DNA from 2 places in the Selenomonas sp. oral taxon 137 str. F0430 genome. Region 2 is predicted to be linked to the other one. Evidence: riboswitches for the same ligand, from Rfam matches in the RefSeq annotation. Region 2 holds a riboswitch; the other holds the start of a gene.

Region 1 (7,610 bases), on a different contig from region 2:
GGGGGAGACCGTCGCCGCGCAGAAAGCGGAGGCGGATCGTCTGCGCGCCGCAGCGGAGGAACGCGGCGCGCAGATGATGAAGCGCGCGCAGGAGGCACAGGAAGCGCGCAGTGCGGCGGCGCAACGCGCCCTGCGCTTGGCGCAGGTACGCAGCAGTGCGGATGCCCTTGAGGAGCAGATTTTACGCGATGTGCGCAGCCGCGCGGCAAAGCTCGCGCTCATGCATAAGCTCTCCCTCGTCCTCGCCGCGCCCGAGGAGCGCGCCGCGGCACATCTGCCGGGGGCAGATGCATTTGCTCCCGTGCGGCGAACTCCGCTTGTCTCCGTGACGGCGCGTGATATCACAGCGGAGATGGTGCAGGAAATGCAGAGCATCAAAGAATGAAAGGAACTTTATCCATGAAATATTTCAGCGCAGCCCCTGCGGCTGTCCTTCTTGCGGCGAGTATCTTTACGGCGGGCTGCGGCCAGGTGCATGTCGGCACGGTCGATCGTGAGCGTGTGCAGAATGAAGCACCGCAGCTGCAATCTCTCGTTGCGGAAGCCAATACGAAGCTCGCCGAGGCACAGGCGGAGGCACAGCAGCGGTTCCAGGCGAACCCCAATATGACGCCGGAGGAAGTACAGCAGGTACAGATGGACGCCCAACGCAAGATGGCGGGGCTGAACCAAGTCTACAGCGTTCAGCTCGAACAGAAGATGGACGCTGCCGTCCAAGAGATTGTAAAGGATAAGAAACTCGACGTCGTGATGGACAGCTCAAAGAAGTACCCAACCGTCATCTCCGGCGGCACAGATCTGACCGATGAAGTCATTCAAAAACTTCAATAAAAGGGGAATCATGCATGGAAAAGACAGTCGGTGAGATTGCTGTACTGGTTGGCGGCAGGGCGGGCGGCGACACCGGACGCATCATAAAAAGCCTTGCCGCTCTCGATGAGGCGGGCGTGGACGATCTCGCCTTTGCCGTGCCCCCGCATATTGATGAGGCACGCGCCTGCGAAGGGCGCGTGGGTGCCCTCCTTCTGCCCGGCGGCACGGAGGGCTTTTCGTGTGCGGTGATCTATGTGGACGATCCCAAGGCTGCGTTTGCAAAGCTGCTCGCGATCTTTACTCCTGCGATCGAACACCCGGTCGGTGTGAGCGACGAGGCGTACATCGGCGCAGGCGTCCGCATCGGCGCGGGCGCGACCGTCCTGCCCTTTGCCTATGTGGACGACAACGCTGTGATCGGCGCAGGCGTGACGCTCTATCCGCATACCTACGTCGGGCAGTACAGCGAGATCGGCGACGGGACGACGCTCTACCCGAACGCCGTTGTGCGCGAGCACTGCCGCGTCGGGGCGCGCTGCACGATTCACAGCTGTGCGGTCATCGGCGCGGATGGCTTCGGCTTTACGACGGAGCGGGGCGTACATACAAAGGTGCCGCAGGTCGGCGGCGTCGTCATCGAGGACGACGTTGAGATCGGTGCCCATGTCGGCATCGACCGCGCGACACTCGGCGCAACCGTCATCGGCAAGGGGACGAAGATCGACAACCTCGTCCATATCGGGCACAACTGTAATATCGGGGCGAACTGTCTTATCGTTGCGCAGACGGGCATCTCCGGATCAACGAAGGTCGGGCACAACGTTACGTTCGGCGGGCAGGTCGGCACGGTCGGGCACATCAACATCGGCGCAAACTCGGTCTATGCCGCGCGCTCGGGCATCATCGGCGATATGCCGGAGGGGACGTTCGGCGCAGGGTTCCCGGTGCAGTCTCATGCCGAGTGGCTGCGCGTACAGGCAGCGATCCGTCGTCTGCCGGAGATGGCAAAAAAGCTGAAGGCGCTCGAAAAGAAGCTCTCCGGGGACGCCTGAGATGCTTTCCTACTATGCGGTAAAACTCCTCAGCCGTCTCATCTGTCTGCTGCCCCATACCGCGGCGATGCTGCTCGGCGAAGCGCTCGCAAAAATCGCATGGATCTTCGTCCCGGCAAAACGCAAACGGCTCGCACGCGAACAGGTCATGCGCTGCCTGCATACGGACGCGGCGCAGGCGGATCGCATCGCGCGTGCGAGCAGCCTGCGCTTTGGCACGATGCTCATGGAAGTGCTGCGTTTCCCGGTGATGAAGGAGCACATGTCGGACTATGTGACGATCGTCGGCGCGGTGGACGAGCTGAACGCCGTCATGGCGGAGGGCAAGGGCGCGATCTTTGCGACCTCGCACAGCGGCAACTGGGAGCTCATGGGAGGGGCGTTCGCCTGTGCGGGCTACCCGCTCGTCGGCGTCGCCAAGAAGCAGTCCTCGGCGGGGATGGATCGCTTCATCAATGAGTACCGCACACTCGTCGGGATGCACATTACCTACAGCAGCAGTGTGCGTGAGATGTTCCGGATGCTCGCCGAGGGCTGGATCATCGGACTCATCAGCGATCAGGATCCGAGTCTGCGTGACGGCATCATCATCGATTTTTTCGGCCGGGAGACGAACGCGTTCACAGGCGCGGCGTCCATCGGACGGTTCCGGAGCGTTCCGATTTTCCCCGTGTTCATGCATCGGGAGCCGAACGGGCATCATGTGCTCCTCGTCGAGTCTGCGATCCGTGCGCCCAAGACCGAGGATAAGGAAGCGGATATCCGCCAAACGACGCAGTACGTCAACGATCGTATCGAGGCATGGGTGCGGAAATACCCGGAGGAATGGTTTTGGCTGCACGATCGATGGAAATCTATTCGTGAGCGCAGCACTTGACAAGAATAAAATCAATGTTATAATAAGCGCAAATAATATAGAATGTGCAGAGAGAGCGGTGCACGCAGCATCTTGCGTGGTGTACCGCCCGTACTGCACGGGTTGGGTATCCGCAAGGATTTAATAGAGAAGCCGGAGCGTTTCCGGCGCGGTCACGCCACCGTATTGGGGAGCAAATTTGCAGAAAAGCGCGATGTTTTTGCCGAAAGGTGAAAATGTGCGTCTTTCGATAGAGCCACTGAAGCTGTTGCTTTGGGAAGGTGCAGAGGAGCTGTGAACCTGAGCCGGGAGAACTGCCCTACCGACAGTCACCGTTTGACCCACGAGCGATGGGGAGGGGATTTGCAGCGTCGGCAGAGCATTGACCGCATTGTGCCGCAGGTCGGCGCGTAGAATCCACCGAGGGGTGGATTTTTTTATTGTCCGCGGCATCATAACAAGGAGTTATCGGCGTTATGCATATCGCCTTTTATACCAACGTATCGAGAAATTATTATATGGCGGGACGTCTCGCGCTGCCGGAGGGCGTCTCCTGTGCGGCATACTATGTGCAGGGCGAGGACGAATGGTCGCCCGCCCACATGCGCATCTCGGCGGCGGCGGATGCCGTGCTCTTCCTATGGATGGGGACGGGGCTGGATCGCCCCTTTCTTCAACGTGCATCCGCCTATCTCCTGCGCGCGCGGAAATGCCATGCGTTCCTCGTAGAGAACAGCGGGGCGGAGCGTATTTCGCATGGCATGACGGATGACGATCTGATGGAGCTGCGCCGCTATTTCCGCTTTGACGGGGAGGAGAACGTGCGCGGTGCGATGTTCTATCTCGCGGCACGCTTCGGGGGCTATACGGGAGAGGTGCCGCCGCCGCAGGAACAGCCGTGGCACGGCGTGTGGCATCCCGACTACCGGGGGAACTGCGCCGACATCGCGGCGTACCGTGCGGCGCACGTCGACCCTGCGCGTCCGACGGCGGGCATCGTATTCTACCGCTCCGAGTGGATCATGGGCGATTTCACCTATCACACGGCGCTCGTGCGCGCTTTTGAAGCGGCGGGGCTGAACGTCATCCCTGTATTTACGAATACGCTTGCGAACGCAGAGCTCGGTTCGCCGCCGTTTGCGGAGACGCTGCACCGTTACTTTTACCGTGACGGGGAGCCGGCGGTCGACGTCGTCGTGAGCTGCTTGAAATTTTCCCTGCACGCGGCGGGGACGCCGATCGAAGAACTCGTACGGCTCGGTGTGCCGTGGCTGCAGGCGTATACGATACTCGCCGAGCGCGTGGAGTGGGAGGACTCCCTCATCGGGATGAACGCGATGGAGGTCTCCATCAGCGTGAGCCTGCCGGAGTTCGACGGCGCTATCCACGCCGTGCCGATCGCGGCGAAACAGCGCATGGAGGACGGGCTGTCCGTCTATGTCGCGCTCCCCGAGCGCATGGAGCTCCTCGCGCGGCGGGCGCATCGCTATGCCGTATTGCGGCGCAAAGAGAATGCCGAGAAGAAGATCGCCGTTATTTTCCACAACTATCCGCCCACGAACGCGAGCATCGGCAGTGCGGCGGGGCTGGACTCGCCCGAGAGCGTCGTGCGTCTCCTGCGCGCGATGAAGGAGGCGGGATACCGCGTCGAGGACATCCCCGAGACGGCGCAGGCGCTCATGGACGAGATCACGGCGCAGGCGACGAACGACCGCCGCTGTCTGACCGACGCGCAGATTCAAAATGCCTGCGGGCGTCTCCCGGCGGCGGATTACCGCGATTACTTTGAAACGCTCCCCGCACGCGTTCGGGAGCGCATGTGCGTCGACTGGGGCGAACCGCCGGGCGACGTGCTCGTTGCGGACGACACCTTTATCCTGCCCGGCATCGAAAAGGGCAACATCCTCATCACCATACAGCCGCCGCGCGGATTCGGCGAAGATCCGGGGAAACTCCTCCACTCGCCCGACGCCGCGCCGACGCATCACTATCTTGCGTTCTATCACTGGCTGCGCACGGTACGCCGTGTGGACGCCGTCGTCCATGTCGGCACGCACGGCTCGCTTGAATGGCTCCCGGGCAAGAACGCGGGACTCTCGCCCTCGTGCTACCCCGACATCTCCATCGGCGACCTGCCCGACATCTATCCCTACTGGATGACGATTGTCGGCGAGGGCATTCAGGCAAAACGGCGCGGCGCGGCGTGTCTCATCAGTCACCTCTCGCCGCCGATGAGCCTTGCAGGCGCGTGCGACGATATTGCGGAGCTCGAGCGCGCACTCGACGAGTACGGGCATTTTGCCCGCACGCAGCCCGAATCGGCGGACGCCGCCGCGGAGCTTGTGCGCGAAGCGGCGCGCGCGGCGCATCTCGAGGACGAGGTGCCCGAGGAGGAGGATTTCGAATCGTATGCGCTGCGCCTGCACAACTACATCACAGATCTTAAAAATCTCCAGATTCGCACGGGGCTTCATGTACTCGGACGGATGCCGCCCGAAGAGGATCGCGTCGATTATGTGAAATCCCTCGTCCGCATGGACAACGGCGACATTCCCACACTCACACGCGTACTCGCCGACGGGCAGGGATATGACTATGACGCACTGCTCGATGCGGGCGGGACACTGCTCCCCGACGGCACGACCTACGGCATGGCGCTTGACCGCCTTGAGCAGTTGGGAACACGGCTCGTCGCCGCATTGATGGCGCAGGATTTCGCACCGGATGCCGTGGATGCGGTTATGGAAACGCTGAGAGAGGAGGAATGCAATGCGGAGATGCGGGCGCAGCTTGCGCGCGTTCTCTCCTACATCTGCACGGATATCGTGCAGAATTTGCGGCGCACGGACGAGGAGATCACGCATACGGTAACGGCGCTCTCGGGCGCATATATCGAGCCTGCGCCGGGCGGCGCGCCGTCGAGCGGCGGGGCAGATTTGCTCCCGACGGGGCGCAACTTCTTCGGCATCGACCCGCGCACACTCCCCTCGCCCGCGGCGTGGGAGCTGGGAAAGCAGCTCGGTGACGCCGTGATTGAGGACTATATTCGTGAGGAGGGGCATTATCCCGAGGCGGTCGGCATCGTCCTCTGGGCGGGCTCAAACATGCGCAGTCACGGACAATGCATCGCTGAGTTCCTCTACCTCATGGGCATACGCCCCGTATGGCAGCAGCCGAGCGGACGCGTGCGCGCCATCGAGGTCATCCCGCTTGCGGAGCTCGGGCGTCCGCGCATCGACGTCACAGGGCGGATCAGCGGACTGTTCCGCGATACCATGCCCGACGGCGCGCGCTGGCTCGATGAGGCGGCACGCATGGCGGGCGCGCTCGACGAATCCCATGAGGAGAACTATATCCGCAAACATATGGAGGAGGACACCGCGGAGCTGATCGCCGCGGGCGAAAATGAAGCGACCGCATGGGAAAAGGCGTCCTACCGCATCTTTGGCGACCCGCCCGGCGCATACGGCGCGGGCATCGGCGCACTGCTCGAATCCAAGGAGTGGGAAACGCTTGACGACCTCGCCGCCGTCTATACGCGTTTTTCCGGACACGCCTACAGCGGCGGCGTGTGCGGCAATTACGAACCGGAGATCTTTCGGCGGCGCATGGCGGGGCTTGCGGTCACAATCAAGAACGAGGACAACCGCGAGACGCACATGTTCAGCTCGGACGATTTCAACGCGTACCACGGCGGTATGATCGCGACCGTGCGCGCCCTCACGGGGAAAGCGCCGCGCTCCTACAGCGGCGACAGCTCCGACCGGCGGCGCACCTGCGTCCGCACGGTGCAGGCGGAGGCAAAGCGCATCTTCCGCGCCGAGGCGATGAATCCGAAATTTATCAACGGCATGAAAAAACACGGCTACAAGGGCGCCTCCGACCTCGCCTCCTATCTCGCGCACAGCTACCAATGGGATGCGACGAGCGCGGTCATGGAGGACTGGATGTATGAGAAGTATGCCGAAAAATATGCGCTCGACGAGGACATGCGGGAATGGATGAACGAGGTGAACCCGTGGGCGCTGCACCGCATCGTGGAGACATTGCTCGAAGCGGCGCACCGCGGACTTTGGCGGGCGCAGGAGGAGACCCTTGCGCAGTTGCGGGAACTCTATCTGTCGATGGAAGGAGAGCTGGAGGAACGTGCGGACGGATAAACGACTAGGCGGCATTTTACTGCTCGTCCTATTTTTACTGACCATCATCGGTGCAGGATGCGGGAGCGATCAGGCGGCAAAGCCCGCGGAGAAGCATTTCGTCACCGACGCGCAGGGGACGAAGGTCGAGGTGCCTGCAAAGGCGCAGCGCATCATGACCTACTCCATGTCGATGGACGAGATCGTGCTCGGACTCGTCGAGCCGGAGCGCATGATCTCCGTCGACGAGCTGCACACCGATCCGATGCACTCAAACGTGGCGGCATACGCGCAGCGCGTGCCGAACGCGATCCCGCGGATGCCCTCGGTGGAAAAGGCGGCGTCCATGAAGCCCGATCTCATCTTTACGATTCCCTTCATGCCCGCCGAGCAGGTCGACGCCCTCCGCGCGCTCGGTATTCCCGTCGTCGCGTGCCGGCAGGTGCGCAATCTCGACGATGTGATCTACAACATCCGTCTTGCGGCGGATGCCGTGGGCGAGCCGGAGCGCGGGGCAAAGCTCGTCGAAATGATGCAGACGGAGCTCGCGGCGCTCAAGGCACGCGTGGACGCCGTACCCGAGGAGGAGCGCGGCAAGAGCGTCGCCTTTATCTCCATCATGGCGGGCTACGGCGGCGCGGGGTGCAGCTTTGACGTCATGTGCGACTACGCGGGCGCGATCAACGCAAAGGCGGCGGCGGGGAATAAGAGCGGGACGGTCATGACGAAGGAACAGCTCGTCGCGGCGAA
Region 2 (7,610 bases):
GAATTAGTCATATCCTGTAATACATTGTTGCTGTTAAGGTCGCCGACAGCCGCCTTGAATATGATTCTGTCCCAATCGGCTTCGTTCCAGTATTTGAGGCTCGGCACGGAGATCGGATAGCCGTCTTTTCCCTGTTTGAAATTATACCAGAGCTTGAGATTTTGCTTATCGCTGAGCTTCTTGTCCAGACGGATATTCAGAGCGTCTTCCTTGTACTCGGATCCGCCGAGCGTGCCTGTGCCGCCCACAACGCCGTCCACGAATTTCGTATCGCCGCTCATCGAACGGGTTGTCGTGAAGAAATAGCGCAGGCTGTGATCGGGAAGTGCCGATCCCGAGAGCGTCAGTGCATAATTATGTTTGTGCCATGCCCCCGTGGAGAGATCAAGCGTCCCTTTCTGCTGCTCGCCGCCCTTGCGCGTGATGATGTTGATGACGCCGCCCGTTGCATCGGGACCGTATACAGAGGCACCCGGCCCCTTGATGACCTCGATCTTGTCGACGCTCTCCATACCGATGAGCTGATCGAGATTCACGCCTGTCGACTTGGTGCCGGTTTTGCTGTTGCCGCCGACGCGCGTACTTGTGAGATTGTCCACACGGCGTCCATCGATGAGAATGATGACGCGTGTGTCGCCGTTGATGGAGACTCCGTTGTTGTAGAACTGATAGCCGTACTCGCCGCCGCGGTAGCCGGGATTCTGGAACGTGATGCCCGGAATGCGCTTGATTGCCTCGGTCAGATCAACGTAATGACGTTTCTCGATCTCCTCGCGTGTGATGACTTTGACGTCACCGCCCGTACGATAATAGGACTGCTCTGTAATCGTGTCGCCGAACTGATCCTTCGTACGCTCTGCCGAGACGACGACGTCATCCAGCGTATACGAATTGAGATTTTCATCATGTGCGGCATAGGCGGCGTTATGCCCCCCCCCAATGGACACGAATGCGAGGGCAATCAGCGCCGACAGCTGCTTTTTCTTCATACCGATAGTTCCTCCTTGACGCTTCTAGGGGCTGCGGATTACCACCGCGCTCCGTTGATGTAAGAGAATTCGTAGTTCTGCTCCGTGACCCATGTTTTCCACTGTCCTTCGAATGAGCCGAAGTTCAGTGTCAGCCGTTTTGTCTCACCCGCAGGGACTTTGCACATGGGCAGGCGCTTCGGCGTGCCGACGAATTGGTAGGTCGTGCCGTCGGCGCGCGTGAATGTGATCTGCATTGTGAAGTCGTTCAGCGCCGTGACAGTGATGTCGTCGCGTCGATTTTCAAAAATGCCGGACACGCACAGCTCGCCGCCCGAGATCCAGACCTTCGTCGTCGTCCACTCGAGCATCATCGGATCGTCCGAGACCTCCGCCGCCATTCCTCTGCCGCCTGTGCACAGGACAAGCAGAAGAGCAAAGAACAACATCCTGTATAAACGCATTTCCTCACCCCCTTTTGGAAAAATCTCACAAAAAAACGGCGTTCTCCGCGCAGGAAAATGCCGTCATACCGCCGCTGTGGGCGCGGCTCTCCTCCCCATCGCTCGTGGGTCAGGCGGTGAGCGTCAAACAGGCAGTTCTCCCGGCTCGGAATCATCGCGCAGCTGCGCCTTCCCAAGGAGACGATCTCCCCAGTGACATCATACAGTATTGCTCTTCCTTACGGTGGCGGGACCGCTTCGGCTTTACACCGAATTCCCTATTAAGTCCAAAGGACACCTGTTCCGTTTAAGTTTATGATATTATAATGCGCGCTTATTGTATTATAGGGGAATGGAATTTGTCAAGATGGATTCGGGTGGAACAGAAAAAAAGAATATGCAAAAATATTGAATGTTTATTAGGAAGTGATTTTGTCTTGCATGAATGCGTTTGATTCGGTAGAATGAGGTTTAAGAACCGCTTGGCGCGGTATTTTGTGGATATTGTTTTGGGCAGGATACGGAAAGCTTCCTGCGGCAGCCGTGAAATATAGGATTCAATGAAGGAGGTTCAACATATGCAAACCGGACAACTAAAGGAAATGGTGAAGGATAAGTCGCTGCCGGCGCCGATTCAAAAGGCGCTGCAGGTGCTGCATCTGCGCGATATTGCAAATATGCAGGCGGGGCGCGTGGAGATTGCGGGCGATGATATGTACGCGGATGTGTTCGACGCGGTGACGCGGCGGTACGGCGATCAGCGCGCGGAGGCGCACGAGCAGTACTACGATGTGCAGTACCTCGCGCGCGGAGCGGAGCGGCTGCACTATGCGCCGCAGGGCACAGAGGGAGAGGTCGCGGCGCGCATCCCCGAGCGCGATCTGATCTTTTACCGCGGGACGCCCGATCCGGAGTATATCGACGCCGTGCCGGGGACGGTGACGATCTTTGCGCCGGGGGAAATCCACCGCCCGACGGTCGCAGCAGGCGAGCCGATGGAGATCCGCAAGGCGGTCGTTAAGGTTCATTCGTCTCTCATGACGTCGTGATCCTTGCAAAAAATATTGTTTTGTGCTACTCTTACGTAGTATTTCATACCAAAATAAACGACGATGTGCGGGCGCCCTCGTCCCCCTCGGGACGGGGCGCTTTTTTCGGGAGGAACGAAATAGATGTCAGAAGAGCAGGGCGCCAATATTCCGAAGAACTACGATCCCGCTTCCTTTGAGCGGAAATGGTATGCGTATTGGGAAGATCACGGATTTTTTCATCAAGAGGCGGACGAGAGCCGCGAACCGTACAGCGTCGTCATCCCGCCGCCGAATGTGACGGGACAGCTCCACATGGGGCATGCACTCGACAATACTCTGCAGGATATCCTCGTGCGGTATCAGCGGATGCGCGGGAAGAACGTCATCTGGGTGCCGGGCTGCGACCATGCGGGCATCGCGACGCAGGCAAAGGTCGAGGAGTCGCTGCGCGCGGAGGGGACGACGCGGTTCGACCTCGGGCGCGAGAAGTTCCTCGAGCGCGTGTGGGCGTGGAAGGAGCAGTACGGCGACCGCATCATGTATCAGCTGCGGATGCTCGGTTCGTCCTGTGACTGGGCGCGCGAGCGGTTCACGATGGACGGGGGATGTTCGCGTGCGGTGCGCGAGGCGTTCGTCAGTCTCTACGAGCAGGGGCTCATCTATCAAGGCACGCGCATCACGAACTGGTGCCCGTCCTGCACGACGGCGATCTCCGACATCGAGGTGAACCACGAGACGGAAGAGGGGCATCTCTGGCATCTGCGCTATGCGATCGAGGGGACGGACGAGTACGTCGAGATCGCAACCACGCGCCCCGAGACGATGTTCGGCGATACGGGCGTCGCGGTACACCCGGACGACGAACGGTACAAACATCTCGTCGGGAAAACGCTGATTCTGCCCGTCGTGGGACGGCGCATCCCGCTCTTTGCCGACGCCTATGTCGATCCCGCATTTGGGACGGGCGCGGTCAAGGTGACGCCGGCGCACGACCCGAACGACTTTGAGATGGGACTGCGGCACAATCTGGCGCAGATCATCGTCATCGATACGGAAGGGAAGATGACCGCGGGCGCGGGGCATTATGAGGGCATGGATCGCTATGCCTGCCGCAAGGCGCTCGTGAAGGAGCTCGAGGAGATCGGCGCACTTGTTTCGACCGAGGGACATGAGCACGCGGTCGGACACTGCTCACGCTGCGGCACGACGATCGAGCCGCTCGTCTCAAAGCAGTGGTTCGTCCGCATGGAGGAACTTGCAGAGCCCGCGATCGCGGCGGTGCGGGACGGGCGTATCCGCTTTGTGCCCGATCGCTTTACGAAGATTTATGAAAACTGGCTCGAGAATATCCGCGACTGGTGCATCTCGCGTCAGCTTTGGTGGGGACACCGCATCCCCGCGTGGCACTGCGACGACTGCGGCGAGACGAGCGTTTCGCGTGAGGATTTGACGGCGTGCGCGCACTGCGGCTCGACGAAGATCCGGCAGGACGAGGACGTCCTCGACACATGGTTCAGCTCGGGGCTTTGGCCGTTTGAGACGATGGGATGGCCGGACGATACGAAGGATCTGCGTCATTTTTACCCGACGGCGGCGCTCGTCACGGGCTACGACATCATCTTCTTCTGGGTGGCGCGCATGGTCATGATGGGGCTGCGCTTCGGCGGCGACGTGCCGTTCCGCGACATATTCATCCACGGGCTCGTGCGCGACAGCGAGGGACGCAAGATGTCAAAGTCCCTTGGCAACGGCATCGATCCCGTCGAGGTCATTGAGAAATACGGCGCGGACACGCTCCGGTTCATGCTCATCACAGGCAATACGCCGGGCAACGATATGCGTTTTTACTGGGAGCGCGTCGAGGCGGCGCGTAATTTTGCCAATAAGATATGGAACGCATCGCGCTACATGCTGATGAATTTCGAGGGGGCGGACACCTCCTTCGTCCCCGCGGCGGAGGACTATACGCTCGCCGACCGCTGGATTCTCTCGCGCTGTGCGGTGACGGCGCGCGACGTGACGGCGAACCTCGAGAAATACGAGCTCGGCGAGGCGGGGCGCACGATCTATGAGTTCCTCTGGAGCGAGTTCTGCGATTGGTACATCGAGCTGACGAAGGCGCGGCTCTACGATAAAGAGAATGTCCGCGCGAAGAATACGGCGCTCTATGTGCTGCGCACCGTGCTCGAGCGGACGCTGCGTCTCCTGCATCCCTTCATGCCGTTCCTCACGGAGGAGATTTGGCAAAAGCTGCCGCATGAGGGCGAGAGCATCATGACGGCACACTGGCCGGCGGGGCATGAGAGCGACCTCGATGCGGCGGCGGAGCGCGATATGACCGCCGTCATGGAGGTCATTAAGACCGTGCGCAACCTGCGCGCCGAGCTCAGCACGCCCCCGGGCAAGAAGAGCGAGCTCATCCTGCGCGTGACGGACGGGGCGCTGCGGGAGGTCTTTGCGGCGCACGAGGACTATTTCTTCGCACTTGCCTCCGCTTCGTCCGTGACGTTCCTCGCGGCGGACGCATCCGATCCGGAGAATGCGGTGACGGGGGCACTCGCGGGCGCGGCGGTCTATCTGCCGCTCGCGGGGTTGATTGACGTCCCGAAGGAGCGCGCGCGCCTTGAAAAGGAGCAGACGAATCTCGAAAAGGAGATCGCGCGCTTGTCGGGCAAGCTCGCCAACGCGGGCTTTACCTCCAAAGCGCCCGCACAGGTCGTTGCGGCGGAGCGCGAGAAACTCGCGGGCTATGAGGAGAAAATCACGCTCCTCAGAACTCGCCTTGCGGATCTCGTAAAGCTCTGAGGTACGCCGATGGACTATCAAGAGTCACTGGCATATCTGGACGAACTGAATACGTTCGGCATCCGTTTGGGGCTGTCGCGCATGGAGGAACTCTGCGCGCGGCTGGGGCATCCCGAGCGTGCGTACCGGAGCATCCACATCGCGGGAACGAATGGCAAGGGCTCCGTGACACAGATGATGGATGCCGTGTACCGCGCCGCAGGGATTCGCTGCGGACGTTATATGTCGCCGCATCTCATTTCCTATACGGAGCGCATGAGCGTCGGCGGAGAGGACATCTCCGAGGAGCGGTTTGCCGCGATCTTAACGCGCGTGCGTGCGGCGGCGGACGAGATGACCGCGGAGGGACATGAGCACCCGACGCAGTTCGAGGCGCTGACGGCGCTCGCGTTCCTCTATTTTGCCGAGGAGAAGGTGGAGATCGCCGTCATTGAGACGGGGCTCGGCGGTCTGCTCGATTCGACAAATGTCATAGAGCCGATGCTGACCATCATTACAAATGTCGCCATGGATCACGCCGACCGCTGCGGCGGTACGCTCGCGGGCATCGCCGAGCACAAAGCGGGCATTATCAAGGAGGGCGTGCCTGTGATCACGGCGGCGTCGGGCAAGCCTCTTGAGATCATCCAAGCGCGTGCGGAGGAGATGACGGCGGACGTCTTTGTCTATGGCGAGGACTTTTCTGCCGATATGATTTTCCCGGCGGGCGGAGGGCAGCGCGTTGCGTTTCATTCGCTTGTCTGCCGTGAGCCTGCGCCGTTTGAGCTCTCACTTGCAGGAACCTATCAGGCGGAGAATGCCGCCCTCGTCATCATGGCGGCAAAGCTCCTCGAGCGCGATGATGCGCGCATTACGGAAGAGGCGCTGCGGACGGCGCTGGCACATGTGCGGCATCCCGCGCGCTTTGAGATTCGATCATGGGCGGCGGGGGACGCCGTTGTGGACGGCGCGCATAATCCGGCGGGCATGGCGGCGCTGCGGGCGAGTCTTGACCGTTATTTCCCGAAGGAGCAGCGTGTCTTTGTGCTTGGCATCCTCAAGGACAAGGACATCGACACGATGCTCAGTACGCTCCTGCGTCCCGGGGATGTGGTCGTCACGGTACGGCCAAACTCCGAGCGTGCGGCGGGAGCGGATGTCGTCGCTGCCGTCGCCGCCGCGATGGGACTCGACACCGTTGCCTGCGGTGATGTGGAGACGGCGCTCGTTGAGGCGGAGCGGCGCGCACACGGCGATGCACTGCTCGTCGCTTGTGGGTCGCTCTATCTTGTCGGCGGCGTGCGCAAACTCCTGCGCGCAGCGGGGAGGTGAGCGGATGGCGGAGGATTACGTCAAGCAGCGCCGCCGCTTCCGGCGGCGTCGCCGATGGGGGGCACGCATGGGCGCCGTCATGCGTTATGCAGTGCTCGCGGAGGCTTTCCTCATCCCTCTCGTACCGCTCGCTGCGATGGCAGTCCTGCTCGTCGGATGCGGGGCACTTGCGCTTCGGCTGCGCATCGATCCGGAGTTCCGGCTGCGGCGGCTGCCGTACGATGCGCCCGCGCTTCTCTTTGTCGTCATCGCATTGGCATCCGTCGCCGCTGCACCGGATAAGGCGTTCAGTTTCTACAACTTTTATCACCTTGTCCCGGTCTATGCGCTGACCTACCTCCTCGCAGGGCAAACGCTGCGCGACACGGCGTCGCTGCGGCATACGGTACTCGTCATGGCAATTGCTGCGGGGCTTGTCATTCTTTACGGATTCTATCAGTTCATCTTCGGCATTGATATCTCCGCAATGAAATGGGTGGACGGCGAGTCCTTCCCGGAGCTGTCGAAACGGGTTTTTTCCACATGGGAAAATCCGAATATCCTTGCAGGCTATCTCGACATCGTTGCCTGTATCGCGGTTGGTCTCATGACCGGGCTTCAGCGTTGGCTGCGCATCCTTGCAATTGTCCTTCTCATCGCAGCACTCGCGTGCCTTGGCATGACCTATGCGCGCGGCGCGTGCCTTGTCATTGCCGCGGTGCTTGCAGGCTATGGCATCTTGCGTGATTTGCGCATCCTCGCGGGAATTGCGGTGATTTGCGGGCTTGTTCTTGCCTTTGACCCTGTGCTGACGGATCGGCTGCTCTCGGTATTTACGCGCATTGATACCTCTTCGGAGATGCGTCTCGCGTTCTGGGAGAGCACTGTCGCGATGATTTTAGACCATCCCTTTCTCGGCATTGGGTGGGGGATGTACTTCGTGGTCTATCCCGATTACGATTTTTACTTGCAGGGCGCGCCCGTGCAGATCGTACACGCGCACAATATGTATCTGAACTACGCCGCAGAGATCGGCATCCCCGGGGCGCTCGCGTTCCTGTGGTTCTTTTTCG

Evidence for each region. Region 2 has a riboswitch for cobalamin ahead of HMPREF9162_RS01170 (hypothetical protein). Riboswitches for the same ligand answer to the same signal wherever they lie in the genome.
Region 1: another riboswitch for cobalamin. It lies ahead of cobN (cobaltochelatase subunit CobN); the one in region 2 lies ahead of HMPREF9162_RS01170 (hypothetical protein).

What each region holds. Positions count from the first base shown of each region.
Region 1 covers NZ_AENV01000005.1:494,309-501,918, forward strand. Annotated here, with positions in the region: gene HMPREF9162_RS03575 (hypothetical protein) at 1-385, shown strand, start outside; gene HMPREF9162_RS03580 (OmpH family outer membrane protein) at 400-831, shown strand; gene lpxD (UDP-3-O-(3-hydroxymyristoyl)glucosamine N-acyltransferase) at 846-1,865, shown strand; gene HMPREF9162_RS03590 (lysophospholipid acyltransferase family protein) at 1,867-2,742, shown strand; cobalamin riboswitch at 2,830-3,058, shown strand; gene cobN (cobaltochelatase subunit CobN) at 3,198-6,881, shown strand; gene HMPREF9162_RS03600 (ABC transporter substrate-binding protein) at 6,868-7,610, shown strand, end outside.
Region 2 covers NZ_AENV01000003.1:8,393-16,002, reverse strand. Annotated here, with positions in the region: gene HMPREF9162_RS01175 (TonB-dependent receptor domain-containing protein) at 1-989, opposite strand, end outside; gene HMPREF9162_RS01170 (hypothetical protein) at 1,028-1,369, opposite strand; cobalamin riboswitch at 1,545-1,728, opposite strand; gene HMPREF9162_RS01165 (YhcH/YjgK/YiaL family protein) at 1,990-2,460, shown strand; gene HMPREF9162_RS01160 (valine--tRNA ligase) at 2,584-5,247, shown strand; gene HMPREF9162_RS01155 (folylpolyglutamate synthase/dihydrofolate synthase family protein) at 5,257-6,558, shown strand; gene HMPREF9162_RS01150 (O-antigen ligase) at 6,563-7,610, shown strand, end outside.